Linked DNA regions of Hahella sp. HNIBRBA332. The protein of the gene in region 1 interacts with the protein of each later gene in a pairwise test. Links are inferred from orthologs where the notes say so. Each region holds a gene or a part of one and is shown on either strand. Other genes may lie near its edges.

Region 1 (9,209 bases):
CAATGATGATTTTAAAGAGCGGAGACATTTGTCTCCGCTCTTACTCTCTGCTGAATCTGTTCATTTCCAGGGCTTTTCGCCACATGAGATAAAAAATCTCCGTTTTCCTTTTCAAGCGGCCAAATTAGGCTATGCTTTTCTCCGCTATTATTTTTTGTCAGAAAAGGTAACAAAGTGTACGTCATCGCTAGTTGCAAAACTTGATGTGCTCAAAAAATGCTCGCATGAGTTGCGGGGCCTGCCGGAAAATCCCTATCGCCGCCTAAAAACGAGGCCTTTTTGTCTGCGTTGTTTCTGTTTATTCACATCAGAAATATCTATGTCAAGTAGCATCTAAAAATATTTCAAAGATGTTGTGGTATCAGCGTTGACAAATGTAACTTGTTGATAAATATTGGTATTTTTGTCCTGTTTAATTCGTCGCCAATTTGTCCCGGGCATAGGCCCTATGGGCGATTTGGGAGGAAGTTAAGTATTTATCCCCAAAGTTATCCACAGAATCTGTGGAGAACTCTAGTTTTTCAATCTGGGCAGTAATTTAGTGTCTGCCTGTGGATAAAATTTAAACTGTAATGGAGGGAAAATGTATAAATTAAGCTTTTTTGTTCCTGAGTCGCATATGGAAACAGTGAAGGAAGCAGTCTTTGCTGCGGGAGGCGGGAAGATAGGCGATTATGATCGTTGTAGTTGGCAGACAAAGGGGGTCGGCCAGTTCCGTCCCCTGGATGGCAGCTCTCCATTTCTCGGTAGTGTTGGTGAAGTTGAACGGGTCGAAGAATATAAAGTGGAGTTAGTGGTTGAAGATGCGTTGATCTCGCCGGTCGTGGCGGCAATGAAGCTGGCGCATCCTTACGAAGAACCGGCATACGACGTATACCGGCTGGAAAGTTTTTAAAGGTATCCCCATGCATAAAGCGCCTGAGGGATAGGGTTAATCTTCGGGAATGCCTGCGTGGATATCTTTCACATGCACGGGGAAGGAATTGCTTTTACGATCATGGAAATACTGCTGCAGCGTTATTTTTACCGTAGGAAAAGCGATTTCATCCCAGGGGATGTCGCTCTCTGAAAACAATTGTACGTCCAGGCTTTCCTCGCCGGCGGCGAACTCTCCATTGATTACATTGGCGCGGTAAAAAATATGCACCTGACCGATATGGGGGACGCTGATCATCGTGTATAAGCCGTCTAGATTGACACGCGCTTGCGCTTCCTCCCACGTTTCTCGCATGGCGGCTTCTGAAGTGGTTTCCTGCATTTCCATAAAGCCGGCGGGTAAAGTCCAAAAGCCTAATCTGGGCTCGATGGCTCGCTTGCAAAGTAAAATGCGGTCGCCATAAACGGGAAGTGTGCCGGCAACGATTTTAGGGTTGATGTAGTGGATAGCCTGACAGTGGCCGCATACATGCCTCGGCCGGTTATCTCCTGCGGGAATCTTATGCTCGACGGGTTGGCCGCATTGGCTGCAATACTTCATGGTCAGATGAACAGTCTCACTGGTTGTCTTTTTACTAGCCGAAATAAGCGTTCGTAATTTGGGTGTTCTTTTTGAATGCTGCGCCTCATATTGCACCATACATTACCCCGGACTTGTATGGTATCTTTCCTTGTTTTCCTCATTCAGTCGTCTGCCATGCTCGATAAAATCATCGCTACTCTATCTTCCAATCAACCGCGGCGTTTTCCCAGCGACTTCCCAGAAGCGGCGGTTTTGGTGCCGATTACCAGAGAGAACTGTCCTCAGATTATCCTGACCAGACGCGCTGAGCATATGAAAACTCATAGCGGGCAGGTGGCTTTCCCGGGAGGGATGCGAGACCCTTCGGATCAGAACTTGCGGGACACTGCGCTGCGAGAGACTTTTGAGGAAGTGGGAGTGTCTCCTGAAAAGATAGAAGTGGTTGGCAGCCTTAATCAGGTTGTGTCCCGCCATGGTATAGCCGTCACGCCCTATGTTGGGATAGTCGATCCTGAGGTGGAGTTGATCCCGGACCCAAGTGAGTTGCATAGCGTATTTAAAGCGCCGGTGAGCTTTTTCTTGGAAAACGAGCCTGATCGACTGGATAAAATCAATTTTGAGCAGTATCGATTACAAGTTCCTTGCTGGTTTTACGGCGATTATGAGATCTGGGGCGTTTCCGCAATCATATTGATGGACTTTTTCCGAGTTTCATTTAATCGAAGAATTGGCAGTTTTACTGAAGGTAGGGATTGAACGCATATGAGGTTTAATTTAGGCGATTATCTGGCTGAAATATCCGGGGATGGATGCTTTGTTGCGCCAAATGCTGCGGTTATAGGGCGAGTTGTCATGCGCCCCCAGTCCAGTGTCTGGTTTGGTGCGGTTGTCCGAGCGGATAACGATCAAGTAACCATTGGCCCAAAATCGAACGTTCAGGACTGTGCAGTGTTACACACCGACTCTGGTTGTCCCATTGTGTTGGGAGAGGGGGTGACGGTAGGACATCACGCTATGCTGCACGGATGTGATGTAGGCGACTACAGTCTGATTGGCATCAATGCTGTTGTGCTTAACGGAGCCAAAATTGGACGCTTTTGTATCATTGGCGCTAATGCATTGATTCCTGAAGGTGTTGAGATTCCTGATGGCAGCTTGGTTATTGGGTCTCCAGGAAGAGTAAAGCGTGAATTGAGCGAGCAAGAAAAGAAGCAGCTTATCGTCAGCGCCGAACACTATGTGGAAAACGCCCTCAAATATTCGCGCACTTTGCAGCCAGCCTGATATTGCATATTTATGAAAGAGAATACCAATCGAATGAATGGTGAGCGAGTTGTGCGCTCGCCATGCGTTAGTATCTGCGCTTTGGATGACGATGACATATGTATTGGTTGTCATCGCAGTGTTGAGGAAATAGCTGCTTGGTCTCGAATGAGTAACGAACAGCGCATGGATGTGTTGAAGAAAGTGGCTGACAGAGAACGTAAGTCTGTCATTTAAGTCGCTTAATAATGAATAGGAGCAAAAGGCTATGGTAAGAATTGGTACTCCGCTGACGGATGTTGCGACACGTGCAATGCTATTAGGAAGCGGGGAGCTGGGAAAAGAGGTTGCGATTGAGCTGCAGCGATTTGGCGTCGAAGTCATTGCAGTGGACCGCTACCCAAACGCGCCTGCAATGCAGGTGGCTCACCGCGCTCATGTCATCGACATGCTTGACCCTAAACAGCTGCGGGAATTGGTTGAGCTTGAAGCTCCTGATTTCATCATTCCTGAAATTGAGGCGATTGCGACAGCTGAGCTCCTTGAGCTTGAACGAAGCGGCTTCAATGTCGTGCCCACCGCTCGTGCAGCTAATTTGACCATGAATAGGGAAGGAATTCGCCGGCTGGCGGCGGAGGAGCTGGGATTGAGCACTTCACCTTATGTCTTCGCTGTTGACTTCGAGTCTTTTCGCGAAGCGGTGAATTCAATTGGCGTTCCTTGTGTCGTTAAGCCAATTATGAGCTCATCAGGAAAAGGTCAAAGCGTTATACATAACGAAAGCGATGTTGCGCGTGCTTGGCGATACGCTCAAGAAGGTGGTCGGGCGGGTCAGGGCAAAGTTATCGTAGAGGGATTTGTAGACTTCGATTATGAGATTACGCTTTTAACTTTGCGACATGCTGGAGGGACTTCCTTTTGTGAGCCTATTGGTCATTTGCAAGTTGATGGTGACTACCGGGTAAGCTGGCAGCCACATCCGATGAGTTCTGTAGCATTGGACGCTGCGCAGGATATAGCTGAAAAGGTGACGGCGGCTCTGGGCGGATATGGAATTTTTGGTGTGGAGCTTTTCGTTAAAGGAGATGAAGTCTACTTCAGTGAAGTGTCGCCACGGCCCCATGATACTGGATTGGTTACCCTTGTTTCACAGAACCTGTCGGAGTTTGCTTTGCATGCGAGGGCGTTATTAGGTCTGCCGGTTCCTTCTATTAAGCAAATGGGGGCGTCTGCTTCCGTAGCATTGTTGGTGGAGGGCGATTCGTCCAGTGTCTGTTTTTCTTCACTTGAAGCTGCGCTGTGCAATCCAGATGTGCAAGTGAGACTTTTTGGTAAGCCGGAAGTTCATGGCAAACGTCGAATGGGGGTAGTTTTGGCCCAATCTGAAAGCGTTGATGAGGCGAAGAAGCTTGCGCAGAAAGCGGCGGACAGCATTGTCGTTGAGCTTGAACCAGAAATGAAACAAGAGTGAGCTTGTAAAATAAAAAGAGCGTGCTTTACTTATAAATTACCCATTAGGAACTTTTCCCCTAAAAGTTAAAAATGGAGTTGACGGTGAGAAGGATGTGCGTATAATGCGCCCCACTTCGACGGGGAAGCCGGTCGGAGGGGAGGGAAAGAAGCTGGTTTGAGAGAGCCGGCGGCGCTAAAAAGGAGTTGACACTGAGAAACGAAAGTGTAGAATGCGCGCCTCGGTCGGAGAGAGTCTCCGAAAGAGAAAGTTCTTTAAAAAGTTAATCAAGCAATTTGTTGTGGGCGCTAACTGAGGCGGATCTGGAAAAGATTAAGTCTTAAGTTAGTGACTCGTACAATTCATGAGTGAGTAATCACTCAAGAGTACAGTAGTTTTAACTTGAGCAAGATTAAGAATCTTAATGATTCACACTCTTTAAACTGAAGAGTTTGATCATGGCTCAGATTGAACGCTGGCGGCAGGCTTAACACATGCAAGTCGAGCGGTAACAGTCCTTCGGGAGCTGACGAGCGGCGGACGGGTGAGTAAAGCATAGGAATCTGCCTGTTAGAGGGGGATAGCCCGGGGAAACTCGGATTAATACCGCATACGCCCTACGGGGGAAAGCAGGGGATCTTCGGACCTTGCGCTAACAGATGAGCCTATGTCGGATTAGCTAGTTGGTAGGGTAAGAGCCTACCAAGGCGACGATCCGTAACTGGTCTGAGAGGATGATCAGTCACACTGGAACTGAGACACGGTCCAGACTCCTACGGGAGGCAGCAGTGGGGAATATTGGACAATGGGGGCAACCCTGATCCAGCCATGCCGCGTGTGTGAAGAAGGCCTTCGGGTTGTAAAGCACTTTCAGTGGGGAGGAAAGGGCAGTTGCTAATATCAGCTGCAGTTGACGTTACCCACAGAAGAAGCACCGGCAAACTCCGTGCCAGCAGCCGCGGTAATACGGAGGGTGCGAGCGTTAATCGGAATTACTGGGCGTAAAGCGCGCGTAGGCGGTTGCTTAAGCTAGATGTGAAATCCCCGGGCTCAACCTGGGAACTGCATTTAGAACTGGGCGACTAGAGTTTTGGAGAGGAGGGTAGAATTCCAGGTGTAGCGGTGAAATGCGTAGAGATCTGGAGGAATACCAGTGGCGAAGGCGGCCCTCTGGCCAAAAACTGACGCTGAGGTGCGAAAGCGTGGGGAGCAAACAGGATTAGATACCCTGGTAGTCCACGCCGTAAACGATGAGAACTAGCCGTTGGGGTCCTTAGAGACTTTAGTGGCGCAGCTAACGCGATAAGTTCTCCGCCTGGGGAGTACGGCCGCAAGGTTAAAACTCAAATGAATTGACGGGGGCCCGCACAAGCGGTGGAGCATGTGGTTTAATTCGAAGCAACGCGAAGAACCTTACCTGGCCTTGACATCCAGAGAACTTTCCAGAGATGGATTGGTGCCTTCGGGAACTCTGAGACAGGTGCTGCATGGCTGTCGTCAGCTCGTGTTGTGAAATGTTGGGTTAAGTCCCGTAACGAGCGCAACCCTTGTCCCTATTTGCCAGCACTTCGGGTGGGAACTTTAGGGAGACTGCCGGTGACAAACCGGAGGAAGGTGGGGACGACGTCAAGTCATCATGGCCCTTACGGCCAGGGCTACACACGTGCTACAATGGGGCGTACAGAGGGTTGCGAAGCCGCGAGGTGGAGCTAATCTCTTAAAGCGTCTCGTAGTCCGGATTGGAGTCTGCAACTCGACTCCATGAAGTCGGAATCGCTAGTAATCGCGAATCAGAATGTCGCGGTGAATACGTTCCCGGGCCTTGTACACACCGCCCGTCACACCATGGGAGTGGGTTGCACCAGAAGTAGCTAGTCTAACCTTCGGGGGGACGGTTACCACGGTGTGATTCATGACTGGGGTGAAGTCGTAACAAGGTAGCCGTAGGGGAACCTGCGGCTGGATCACCTCCTTAAACGATATCCAACTGTCTCAGTTTGGCGTCCACAACAAATTGCTTGATTGGCGAGTAGAGAGCTTACTTAAGGGTCATCAGACCCGTGACGCAATCGAGAGATTGCAAGTTCTGGGTCTGTAGCTCAGGTGGTTAGAGCGCACCCCTGATAAGGGTGAGGTCGGTGGTTCAAGTCCACCCAGACCCACCAGAATTTCCTTGTTCTTGGTGAAAACTAAGTGTGATTAGGAAGATTATGGGGCTGTAGCTCAGCTGGGAGAGCGCCTGCCTTGCACGCAGGAGGTCAGCGGTTCGATCCCGCTCAGCTCCACCATTCCATGAATGGTAGTAGTACGGTTGACGATTAAGTAAGTGAAAGCTGACGGTTTGAGATGTTAGAAACGAATACAGCATGAAAGTTTCAGAAAGATGACTGTATTGGTTTCTGGCATTTGGTCAGAGAAGCTCTTTAACAATTTGGATAAGCAAAGTAAAAACCAACACGTAGTGATGAACGAAGTTTGTTTGTCACACAACGGATAGGTTTTACTGAGTAGTTATACTCAAGCGCAATATCGGCAAATTATTGTTACGGTGAAACCAGCGCTGTATAGCTTGAAGTGATGGCAGTAATGAAATTACTTCGGGTTATATGGTCAAGTGAATAAGCGCATACGGTGGATGCCTTGGCAACTGGAGGCGATGAAAGACGTGGAAGCCTGCGATAAGCGTCGGCGAGGTGGCAAACAACCTTTGACCCGGCGATCTCTGAATGGGGAAACCCACCTGATTTATCAGGTATCCTGCACTGAATCCATAGGTGTAGGAGGCGAACCGGGGGAACTGAAACATCTAAGTACCCCGAGGAAAAGAAATCAACCGAGATTCCCTTAGTAGCGGCGAGCGAACGGGGAGCAGCCCTTAAGCTTTGTGACAGATAGGAGAACGCTCTGGAAAGTGCGGCCATAGTGGGTGACAGCCCCGTATCTGAAATCTTATCAAAGTGAAATCGAGTAGGTCGGGACACGTGTTATCTTGACTGAATATGGGGGGACCATCCTCCAAGGCTAAATACTCCCAGTTGACCGATAGTGAACCAGTACCGTGAGGGAAAGGCGAAAAGAACCCCTGTGAGGGGAGTGAAATAGAACCTGAAACCGTATGCGTACAAGCAGTGGGAGCAGATTTATTCTGTGACTGCGTACCTTTTGTATAATGGGTCAGCGACTTACGTTTAGTGGCGAGCTTAACCGAATAGGGGAGGCGTAGGGAAACCGAGTCTGAATAGGGCGAATTAGTCGCTAGGCGTAGACCCGAAACCGAGTGATCTAGCCATGGGCAGGTTGAAGGTTGAGTAACATCAACTGGAGGACCGAACCGAAATCTGTTGAAAAAGATTCGGATGACTTGTGGCTGGGGGTGAAAGGCCAATCAAACTCGGAGATAGCTGGTTCTCCCCGAAAGCTATTTAGGTAGCGCCTCGGACGAACGCCTACGGGGGTAGAGCACTGTTTGGGCTAGGGGGTCATCTCGACTTACCAACCCCATGCAAACTCCGAATACCGTAGAGTGATATCCGGGAGACACACGGCGGGTGCTAACGTCCGTCGTGAAGAGGGAAACAACCCAGACCGCCAGCTAAGGCCCCCAAGTCCATGTTAAGTGGGAAACGATGTGGGAAGGCACAGACAGCTAGGAGGTTGGCTTAGAAGCAGCCACCCTTTAAAGAAAGCGTAATAGCTCACTAGTCGAGTCGGCCTGCGCGGAAGATGTAACGGGGCTCAAACATGGCGCCGAAGCTGCGGATTCATCCAATGGATGAGTGGTAGGGGAGCGTTCTGTAAGCTGATGAAGGTGGATCGAGAGGTCTGCTGGAGGTATCAGAAGTGCGAATGCTGACATGAGTAACGATAATGCGGGTGAAAAACCCGCACGCCGGAAGACCAAGGGTTCCTGCGCAACGCTAATCGGCGCAGGGTGAGTCGGCCCCTAAGGCGAGACCGAAAGGTGTAGTCGATGGGAAATCGGTTAAAATTCCGATACTTTGTATTGCTGCGATGGGGGGACGGAGAAGGCTAGGTCAGCCTGGGATTGGTAGTCCAGGTTTAAGCCTGTAGGCAGTGTGTTTAGGCAAATCCGGACACACAATGCTGAGGGGTGATGACGAACTCTCTTTAAGAGAGTGAAGTGATTGATGCCCAGCTTCCAGGAAAAGCCTCTAAGCTTCAGGCAATACGAAACCGTACCCCAAACCGACACAGGTGGTCAGGTAGAGAATACCAAGGCGCTTGAGAGAACTCGGGTGAAGGAACTAGGCAAAATGGTGCCGTAACTTCGGGAGAAGGCACGCCGTCATGTACGTGAAGGCCCTGCGGCTGGAGCGGAAGGCGGTCGAAGATACCAGGCCCCTGCGACTGTTTATTAAAAACACAGCACTCTGCAAACACGAAAGTGGACGTATAGGGTGTGACGCCTGCCCGGTGCCGGAAGGTTAATTGATGGGGTTAGCGTAAGCGAAGCTCTTGATCGAAGCCCCGGTAAACGGCGGCCGTAACTATAACGGTCCTAAGGTAGCGAAATTCCTTGTCGGGTAAGTTCCGACCTGCACGAATGGCGTAACGATGGGGGCGCTGTCTCCACCCGAGACTCAGTGAAATTGAAATCGCTGTGAAGATGCAGTGTATCCGCGGCTAGACGGAAAGACCCCGTGAACCTTTACTATAGCTTCACAGTGGACTTTGAACCTGCTTGTGTAGGATAGGTGGGAGGCTTTGAAGCGAGGACGCCAGTTCTCGTGGAGCCATCCTTGAAATACCACCCTGGCATGTTTGAGGTTCTAACTCTGACTGGTAATCCCGGTCGAGGACACTGTGTGGTGGGTAGTTTGACTGGGGCGGTCTCCTCCAAAAGAGTAACGGAGGAGCACGAAGGTGCGCTAAGTACGGTCGGACATCGTACGGTTAGTGTAAAGGCAAAAGCGCGCTTAACTGCGAGACAAACACGTCGAGCAGGTACGAAAGTAGGTCTTAGTGATCCGGTGGTTCTGTATGGAAGGGCCATCGCTCAACGGATAAAAGGTACTC
Region 2 (9,266 bases), 3.3 Mb from region 1 along the record:
GTTACTATCGTATGTCCGATAGCGCATCCAGAATTGGCTTTATTTCTCCTCATAGCCATAACTTCTGCCATTTATGCAACCGGGTTAGAGTGACGGTGGAAGGGCGTCTGCTGTTGTGTCTGGGGAATGAGCATTCCGTTGATTTGCGGGAAGTTTTGCGTGGCAGACCCGAACAGTTACGGCAGACAATCATCGATGCGATGATGATTAAGCCGGAACGGCACTACTTTGATCTTGAGGAAGAGCCTCAGATCGTACGCTTTATGAATATGACCGGCGGTTGACGCCAGTCCTATGGGGCGGATTATTAGCGTAACTTATTGACGCTATAGATTGCGCCCATGAGTCTAAGTGTTGGGGTGGGGCGGCGCATCTGATAGAATTTCCGCCCCGCCAAGTTTTAGAGAGAGTATCGAGTGTCTGTCACCTATGTCGCCAGTTGCAAGCTGCCAACTCCCTTTGGTGTGTTCGATATGCACGGATTCCAGGAAGTCGGCACGCAAAAAGAACATATTGCCCTGACCTTGGGAGATATTGGCGACGGAGCGCCGGTGCTGGCGCGCACACACTCAGAATGCCTGACTGGAGATGCGCTGTTCAGCATGCGCTGTGACTGCGGCTATCAGCTCGACGAAGCGTTGCGCAGTATTGCCGCCGAAGGGCGCGGCATTTTGTTGTACTTGCGCCAGGAAGGTCGTGGGATTGGCTTATTGAATAAGATTCGCGCTTACAACTTACAGGATCAGGGCGCTGATACGGTGGAAGCCAATGAGCAGCTAGGGTTCGCGGCGGACTTGCGCGACTACAGCATGTGTAAACCGATGCTGTATCATCTGGGTATAAGCCGCATTCGTCTAATGACCAACAACCCTCGCAAGGTCAATTCACTGACTAGTTTGGGAATTGAAGTGGTTGAGCGAGTCCCCCTGGAAGTGGGAAGAAATCCCCATAATCGCAACTACCTGGCCACTAAAGCTGGCAAGTTGGGGCACTTGCTGACGACACACCAAGACGATGATTACGTTGTCGCCGCGAAATAATACGGGCGGGTATTACAACGGAATTCAGGCTTGTCTTGAGAAAGATTAAACGGGGCGCTTAGTTGCGCCCCGTTTGCGTTTTCAGTCGCTGGTGCCGGTCTTGGGCGACGCCAGATTCAGGCTCTGCAGGCGCTTCTTAATGGCGGCGGCGATACCTTGCGCATCCAGGCCGACTTCTTTGTGCAGTTCAGCAGGCTTGCCGTGTTCGATAAACTCATCGGGAAGACCTAGTTGTAAGACAGGCATGGCGATGCCTTGGGAAGAGAGAAACTCGATAACGCCGCTGCCTGCGCCGCCAAGGATGCAATTCTCTTCTAGCGTCACCAAAAGATCATGGCTTCCCGCCATCTCCAGAATCATATTCTGATCCAGGGGTTTGATGAATCGCATATCCACAACGGTGAAATTATTCTCTTCCGCCACTTCTAAGGCGGCAGACAACAAGGCGCCGAAGTTCAAAATGACAGTCTGCGCGCCGCGGCGACGCAGGTTGGCTTTGCCTATCTCCAAGGACTCCAGCCCAGGGTTGATTTCCGCGCCTGGTCCGTTGCCTCTTGGGTAACGCACTGCTGCGGGACCTGTGAATCTGTATCCTGTAGTCAGCATTTTACGGGTTTCATCTTCATCCGACGGCGCCATGACCACCATATTGGGGATGCAACGCAGGTAGGTGAGATCAAAACTGCCGGCGTGGGTAGGACCGTCTTCGCCGACCAAACCTGCGCGGTCGATAGCGAAAAGCACATCCAGATTCTGAATTGCGACATCGTGAATGAGCTGGTCATAGGCGCGCTGCAGGAAGGTGGAGTAAATGGCCACTACCGGCTTGGCTCCGTCGCAAGCCAAGCCAGCGGCTAAAGTCACTGCATGCTGCTCCGCGATGGCGACATCGTAATAACGTTCCGGGAAGCGTTTGGAGAACTCGATCAGATCGGAGCCTTCGCACATGGCGGGAGTGATGCCCACCAAGCTGGCGTCCTGTTCCGCCATGTCGCACAACCACTGACCAAAAATATTGGAGTAGCGCGGCTTTTTGGGCGCTTTGGCGGTGTCTTGCACCTTGGGCTTGGGTTCAATCTTGTTGATGGCGTGATAGCCGATAGGGTCGCTTTCCGCATGAGCGAAGCCCTTGCCCTTTTTCGTGACCACATGCAGGAACTGAGGTCCGCTCAGTTCCTTGATATTATTCAGGGTTTCAACTAAACGAGGCAGATCGTGGCCGTCTATCGGTCCGATATAGTTGAAGCCAAGCTCTTCGAACAGAGTGCCTGGAGCGACCATGCCTTTAAAATGCTCTTCTGTTTTGCGAGCCAGCTCCATCAGACCCGGTGCGCCTTGCAGCACGCGCTTGCCGCTGTCGCGCATCTGATTGTATGTCTTGCTCGCCAACAGGCGGGCGAAATAGTTGGACAGCCCGCCGACATTACGGGAAATCGACATATCGTTGTCGTTCAGAATCACCAGCAGGTCCGCTTTAGTGTCGGCGGCGTGGTTCAAAGCTTCGAACGCCATACCCGCGGTCATGGCTCCGTCGCCGATAACGGCGATGGCTTTCCGGGGCAGGTTCTGCATGCGCGCGGCGATCGCCATGCCCAGTGCGGCGCTGATAGAGGTGCTGGAGTGTCCAACGCCAAAGGTGTCATAAGGGCTTTCCTCGCGACGGGGGAAAGCGGCGAGACCGTCCTTTTGGCGAATAGTGAGCATTTGCTCACGGCGGCCAGTAAGTATTTTGTGGGGATAAGCTTGATGACCCACGTCCCAAACCAGTCGGTCGTCGGGAGTATTGAAGGCGTAGTGCAAGGCTACGGTTAACTCCACCACGCCCAGGCCCGCGCCGAAATGGCCGCCGGATTGGCCTACGCTGTACAGCAAAAATGCACGTAGTTCGTGCGCCAACTGCAGGAGCTCAGCTTCATTAAGAAGGCGCAGCTGGGCCGGAGAGTCGATTTTGTCGAGCAACGGCGTATTGGGCCGATGCACTGGAATTTCTTGAAATACGTATGGTTTTTGCATTCTTGCAGTTGTAGTCGCTCGGTTCTAAGGGATTAGCCGCCGGATCATAGCCTCGGACGCAAAAAAATTGCCTATAAAAGCAATCGGCCATTATAAGCGATGTTGGGTTGGAGAACACGGGCAATTGGCGATCAATGCGTGCGCTCGATCATGAAGCTGGCAAGATCCTGTAACCGGGAGTTCTGCAAACCCAGCGCCTGCAGCTGCGCGAGGGCTTCCTCATATAGCTGGCGCGCCTTCAGTTTCGCTTGTTCAAGACCCAATAGAGACGTGTACGTAGGTTTGTTGCGCTCGGCGTCTTTCCCTGCGGTTTTACCTAATACGCTGGTGTCGCTTTCCACGTCTATGATGTCGTCACGAACCTGAAACGCCAAGCCAATGGCCTGCGCGAAGCGGCGTAAGCCGTCAATGGTTTCTGCGTCAGTCCGGCCGGCGGACAGGGCGCCCAATACAATACTCGACTCAATCAGCGCGCCGGTTTTTTCCAGGTGCATGCGCTCCAATTCCTCAAGCTTGAGCGTATGGCCCTCTGAGTAGATATCGATAGCCTGTCCGCCGACCATGCCCTGATGCCCACTGGCGCGGGCAAGTTCTCGCACCATCTGCAGCATGCTTTCCGCGGATGCGCCTGAGGGCTCGGTTAATGCGCTAAACGCCAGTGTTTGCAGGCCATCGCCGACCAGAATGGCGGTGGCTTCGTCAAAAGCGATATGGCAAGTGGGTTTGCCTCGGCGCAGAGAATCGTCGTCCATTGCCGGCAAATCGTCATGCACCAAAGAGTAGGCGTGAATCAGTTCTACCGCGCAGCAGGCGGGTAACGCCTGTTGCAGGTCTCCGCCCAAGGCTTCCGTAGTAGCGAGCAACAGTAAAGGACGTACTCGCTTTCCGCCGTTAAGCACGCAATAACGCATGGCCTCATTCAGCCTGGCCTTGGGGCCTTCCGGATTGGGAAGCAGGTTGGCTAGGGCTTGGTCGATTTGGGCGCGGTTACGCTGGAAAAAGTCGTCGAGAGAATCAGTCTTCGGCGTCATTCTGATCAAAAGGTTTGGTTAGCGGGGCTCCGCGCTCTTCAATTAACTGTTGAACCTTTTGTTCTGCAGTCTGCAAGGCGGTTTGGCAGTGGCGAGTGAGTTGGACGCCTTCTTCAAAAGCGACCAGGGCTTCTTCCAGTTTAAGGTCGCCTTGCTCCAGCTTTCTCACCAGGACTTCTAGACGCTGCAATGCGTCTTCGAAATCGGGCGTTGAGCCGCTGGTGGAGGGACTTACATCAGAGTTGGCGTTTTTTTCAGTCATTGTGTTCTTATGCCGGTTTTTGCGCAGAGCCACCCTACCTGAGAGCGCCGTCAGGGTCAATCGGTCGCCGTTAAAATTCAGCCGCAGCGGGCTTTGTCGGCGTCTTCTTCATTAAACTAACACCCGGATAAGTCAGCAGTTTTTAAATTCCCTGTCTATACTTTGGGGAAGCCCGGCGCGGCCAGTCTCAGCGCCGGCATCCTCTGGGTTTATTCTGTACTGTCCACCCGTAAAGGAGCGCTTTGTGGATTTAGCTACGCTTTTGGGCCTCATTGGCGGTTTGGCTATCGTTGCGATGGCGATGATGTTGGGCGGCTCAATTGGAATGTTTGTTGATGTGCCGTCGCTGCTCATCGTATTTGGCGGTACGCTTCTGGTTGTTTTGATGAAGTTTTCGCTCGGTCAGTTCCTAAGCGCTGGCAAGGTGGCGGCCAAGGCTTTTATGTTCAAGCTGGATAAGCCCGAAGAGTTAATTGAACAGGTCGTTGAGCTGGCTGATGCCGCCAGAAAAGGCGGCCTGCTCTCCCTGGAAGGCAAAGAAATACCCAACGCATTCCTGTCTAAAGGCATACAACTGCTGATAGACGGCCATGACGGCGACGTCGTCAAAGCACTGCTGACCAAGGACCGTAATCTCACTGTAGACAGGCACAAGCAAGGATCTTCCGTATTCGGAGCAATGGGGGATGTCGCCCCCGCGATGGGGATGATTGGGACGCTGATTGGTCTGGTGGCGATGCTGTCGAATATGGATGATCCAAAGTCAATTGGACCTGCGATGGCCGTTGCGCTGCTGACCACGTTATACGGCGCCATGTTGGCGAATATGATCGCTATTCCGGTTGCAGATAAATTGAAACTGAGAATGGGAGAGGAAGAGCAGATCAAATCCATGATTATTGACGCTCTGTTGGCGATTCAGGCGGGGCAGAACCCACGTGTGATTGAAACCATGCTACGCACTTATCTGCCTGAAGGTAAACGTCAGACTGAAGAAGCCTGACGGGAGTGCGCCAATGAATGACGAAGAAGAGCAAAAGTGCGAATGTCCTCCCGGGCTGCCCGCCTGGATGGCGACTTTCGCCGATTTGATGTCCTTGCTGATGTGTTTCTTTGTGTTGCTACTGTCTTTCTCCGAGATGGACGCGCTCAAGTTCAAGCGTTTGGCTGGCTCTATGCGGGAGGCCTTCGGCGTGCAGGCGATCGTCAATGTGGACAGTATTCCCAAGGGCACCAGCATCATCGCCCAAGAGTTCAGTCCTGGTAAACCAGACCCGACCCCCTTGCAGACCATCATGCAGCAAACCGAGATGGACCTGCCTAATCTGCAGCAGCTTTGTGAACAGCAGGTGGCGGACGCGCTTCAGGAAGAGTGCCCGAAGATTCAAGGAGAAGAACTCAGCGATATTGTGCTGGAAAAAATCAAGATGCTGGTGGAGGAGACGGAGAACGACGCCATTACCCTGGCTTCCGCATTGGAGGCGGAGGTCCGCAACAATCAAGTGGAAGTGGAAACCCGGGGACGCAAGATTGTCATTCGCGTGCAGGAAAAAGGTTCGTTCAATAGCGGCTCCGCGGATTTGAATCCCGAGTTCTATCCAGTGATAGACAAGCTGGTGGAACTGCTCAAGTCCATGGCAGGGAGTATCTCCGTGGAAGGGCATTCTGACAGTATTCCCATTCACACGGCCCGGTTTCGTTCCAACTGGGATCTCTCCGCTGCACGGGCGCTGGAAGTAGCCCATGCGTTGTTTGAGTCGGGAGAACTGGATCCCTCCCGCTTCAGCATCGCAGGTTATGCTGATACCAAGCCCCTGGCGTCGAACGATTCGGCGGAAAACCGCGCCCGCAATCGACGGGTGGAAATTATTCTGCAACAACCTCTGGATGATGAAACCAAGAAAGAGATCCAGAAGGCGAGAGACGTCGCGCCAGATATTCTGCCCAGGGATCAATCTGAGGAATGGCAGGGCTTGGCGCCGGACGAAATATTCTGATCTGGCGGCTTTCTGAACGGTTCGCATTAGACTGGGCGAGAGCGTATAAATAGAGAGACAAGATGGGAGCGAAGAGCAGGAGGCGCATGAGAGTATTGACGTATGAGCGCGGGTGAGAATCTATGTCTGAGGTAGCTGAAAGACGTCGCTTCTTTCGAATTAGCGATACGGTAGGTTTGGCGTATCGGGTGTTGCAGCGAGGAGAGGCGGCGGAAAAAGAGTCATCGGAGTCCCATGTAAGTTCGACCTCTTTGTTGACTCTGGAGAATGATATCTCCAAAGCGCTGGAGAGTATGCGGGCGGCGAACGCAGGGTTGGCTCACATGCTTGAGTTGTTCAACCGCAAGATCAACTTGGCGCTTACTCTGGAGAGCCGCAGCGATGGCGTCTGGTCAGAACCCCGGCGGGCCAGACGGGTTAATCTCAGCGCTTGCGGGATTGCTTTTCCGGTGGACGATCGACTGGATGTCGGCGTGACGCTGCAACTCCACCTGATCTTATACCCCAGTAATATTTCCATGTCCCTGCGTGCGCTCGTTATTGCCTGTGACAAGCCCAGAGCCGATGATGAGGACAAAGATGGCTTTATCCTGCGAGCGGATTTTACGGACATCGAAGAACAGAATCAGGAAATCCTGATTCAGCATGTCCTCAAGTGTCAGACCCGGCAATTGCGGGAGCGGCGAGAGGAGAAGGAAAAGAAAGGCTGACTTCACTCTGGTATACGCCCTTCTCAAATGTCTTTTCCCACATCTGCGTGACGCCGTTTGCATCATGTAGCAGCAGCGTACTGCTGCGGGTGCCGTAGTCCTTCGAAGTAATAAAAGCGGAGGAAAGCAACCGCTCCACCTCAACGCCTACGCCGGTATCCGGCAACAGGTAGTCCGGCGCGGCGGCGTCATCCGCCAGTAACGCCCAGAGTTCATCCTGATTCGGCCCAGTAATCGCAGAGGTGAATCGGCGTTTGCCTGCAGTCAGTTTAGGCCAGGGCGTATTCAATAACCCATTGCTCAGACCGTATATGCCTGGCGTTAAGCGCTGGTACTGAGGCTCTTTGCGATTACTGAAATAAGCCAGGGTGGAGTCGGCAAGCATCATCAGGTTAAAGCCGCCGTAGGATTGGCTTGTCGGTTCCAGAGCGGCGGCGAAGTCGTCTACTGACAGTTCCGACTCCAGGAAGCTTCTTACCAAGGATCCGCGGGATAGCTGCGCGGCTTCGCGGGGGCCGGAACGGTGGTTGGTGACGGCGGCGAAACGGCCGTTCGTCGTCGCGCCCATCCAGGTCCCGCCTTCCTGCAAGTCGCGTCCTGCATAGATACGCGGGCGCTCTGGCCATTGCGTCAGAGGTTGGGTGGGGCGGGCATAAAACTCGTCGCGATTGGCGGCGGCGATCAGCGGAAACCGGGGATTCGCTTGGTAAGCGACAAATAGTAGGCACATAGGCTTGCTCCCAGACGTGCGTGGAAATCGAAAAGCACAGAGTCCTTAATTTATGTATCATACCACCTTCTTTATACGGGGCTCCTGGTGGAGTGGCCTGATCCTATTTTGTTGGGGGCGAAATGGTATTCCTGGCGTATTTGGCTTTAGGCGCGCTAGCGGGAGTGTTGGCCGGACTGTTCGGCATCGGCGGCGGATTGATAATTGTCCCTGCGTTGATTTTCAGCTTCGAACTGCAGGGCGTGGCCCCAAGCGTCGCCACGCACTTGGCCGTCGGCACTTCCCTGGCGACTATTATTTTCACCTCCATTAATTCGATTCGTGCGCATCATCAGAAGCAAGGGGTGAACTGGCGCGTGTTTCGTCCCATGGCGGTAGGGCTGATGGTTGGCGCGGTATTGGGCGCGCAGACGGCTTCATTGATGCCGGCGGCGCAGTTGAAGCTGGTCATCGGGATATTCGCCATTACCATCGGCGTACAGATGGCTCTGGCGCTGAAACCCAAGCCCCATCGAAGCCTGCCGGGGAATGGCGCTCTGGTCGGCGTGGGCGGCGGCATTGGTTGGGCCTCAGCCATATTCGGCATTGGCGGAGGCTCCTTGTCGGTGCCTTATCTGACATGGTGCAACGTGCGTATGCAGCAGGCGGTGGGCACTTCCGCCGCTTGCGGATTGCCGATCGCGTTAATGGGCGCCGTCACTAATATCTGGGAAGGATGGAGCGAAGCGGCGTTGCCGGAATATAGTCTGGGGTTTATCTACCTGCCGGCGCTGGCGGGAATTGCGATAACCAGCATGCCGTTTGCGAGCCTGGGCGCCAAATTGGCTCATCGCCTGCCCGGAGACGTGCTTAAACGAATTTTCTCAGTGCTGCTGTTTGTTGTGGGTGGCCGGTTTCTATATCAAGCGTGGGGACAATTGTGACAGAACGTTGGTTTGACTATCCGAATATCGACCCGGTGGCTTTTTCCGTCGGGCCGCTAAGCGTGCATTGGTATGGGTTGATGTACTTGTTGGGGTTTGCCGCAGCCTGGATGTTGGGTAAACACCGTTCGCATCAGCCGCATGCGCCCATGAAGGAGCAGCAGGTAGCCGACCTGATCTTCTGGTGCGCCCTTGGTGTGGTGCTGGGTGGACGCGTTGGCTATGTCATTTTCTATAACTTTGATCAGTTTCTGGATGATCCTATCTGGCTGTTTGAAGTCTGGACCGGAGGCATGTCGTTCCACGGTGGACTGATCGGCGTCATTATCGCCATGTGGGCCTACGGTCGTTCCTTGGGACTCTCATTCTTTCAGGTGGCGGACTTTGTCGCGCCGCTGGTGCCTATTGGTTTGGGCGCAGGGCGCTTAGGCAACTTTATCGGTGGCGAACTTTGGGGCAGAGCGACGGACGTTCCCTGGGCCATGGTGTTTCCGCGCGATCCATCGCATCTGGCGCGTCACCCTTCCCAGCTTTATCAGTTCGCCCTAGAAGGCGTCGCT

The links.
Region 2: the proteins of purT (region 1) and O5O45_RS30860 interact in binary tests that used the Escherichia coli proteins (3 or more experiments, as listed by UniProt). The link is inferred for Hahella sp. HNIBRBA332 from one-to-one orthologs.

The regions. Positions count from the first base shown.
Region 1 is NZ_CP132203.1:3,613,811-3,623,019, reverse strand. Bases 2,313-5,091 are described here. They hold purT (formate-dependent phosphoribosylglycinamide formyltransferase), read left to right. Parts: upstream 2,313-2,990; coding sequence 2,991-4,193; downstream 4,194-5,091. Other genes in these bases: O5O45_RS16030 (DUF1289 domain-containing protein), read left to right, coding at 2,756-2,959; O5O45_RS32090 (gamma carbonic anhydrase family protein), read left to right, coding at 2,408-2,743. Also shown: O5O45_RS16050 (YqfO family protein), read left to right, coding at 584-895; O5O45_RS16045 (NUDIX hydrolase), read right to left, coding at 932-1,477; O5O45_RS16040 (CoA pyrophosphatase), read left to right, coding at 1,595-2,215. UniProt on the Escherichia coli protein: Involved in the de novo purine biosynthesis. Catalyzes the transfer of formate to 5-phospho-ribosyl-glycinamide (GAR), producing 5-phospho-ribosyl-N-formylglycinamide (FGAR). Formate is provided by PurU via hydrolysis of 10-formyl-tetrahydrofolate.
Region 2 is NZ_CP132203.1:6,930,302-6,939,567, forward strand. What follows is about bases 2,135-4,970. They hold O5O45_RS30860 (polyprenyl synthetase family protein), read right to left. Parts: upstream 4,085-4,970; coding sequence 3,185-4,084; downstream 2,135-3,184. Other genes in these bases: dxs (1-deoxy-D-xylulose-5-phosphate synthase), read right to left, coding at 2,135-3,053; O5O45_RS30865 (exodeoxyribonuclease VII small subunit), read right to left, coding at 4,068-4,346; pomA (flagellar motor protein PomA), read left to right, coding at 4,591-4,970. In the rest of the region: GTP 3',8-cyclase MoaA, read left to right, coding at 1-284; ribA (GTP cyclohydrolase II), read left to right, coding at 417-1,040; more of dxs, read right to left, coding at 1,122-2,134; more of pomA, read left to right, coding at 4,971-5,349; O5O45_RS30875 (flagellar motor protein MotB), read left to right, coding at 5,363-6,343; O5O45_RS30880 (PilZ domain-containing protein), read left to right, coding at 6,466-7,053; O5O45_RS30885 (NRDE family protein), read right to left, coding at 6,995-7,783; O5O45_RS30890 (sulfite exporter TauE/SafE family protein), read left to right, coding at 7,906-8,706; lgt (prolipoprotein diacylglyceryl transferase), read left to right, coding at 8,703-9,266.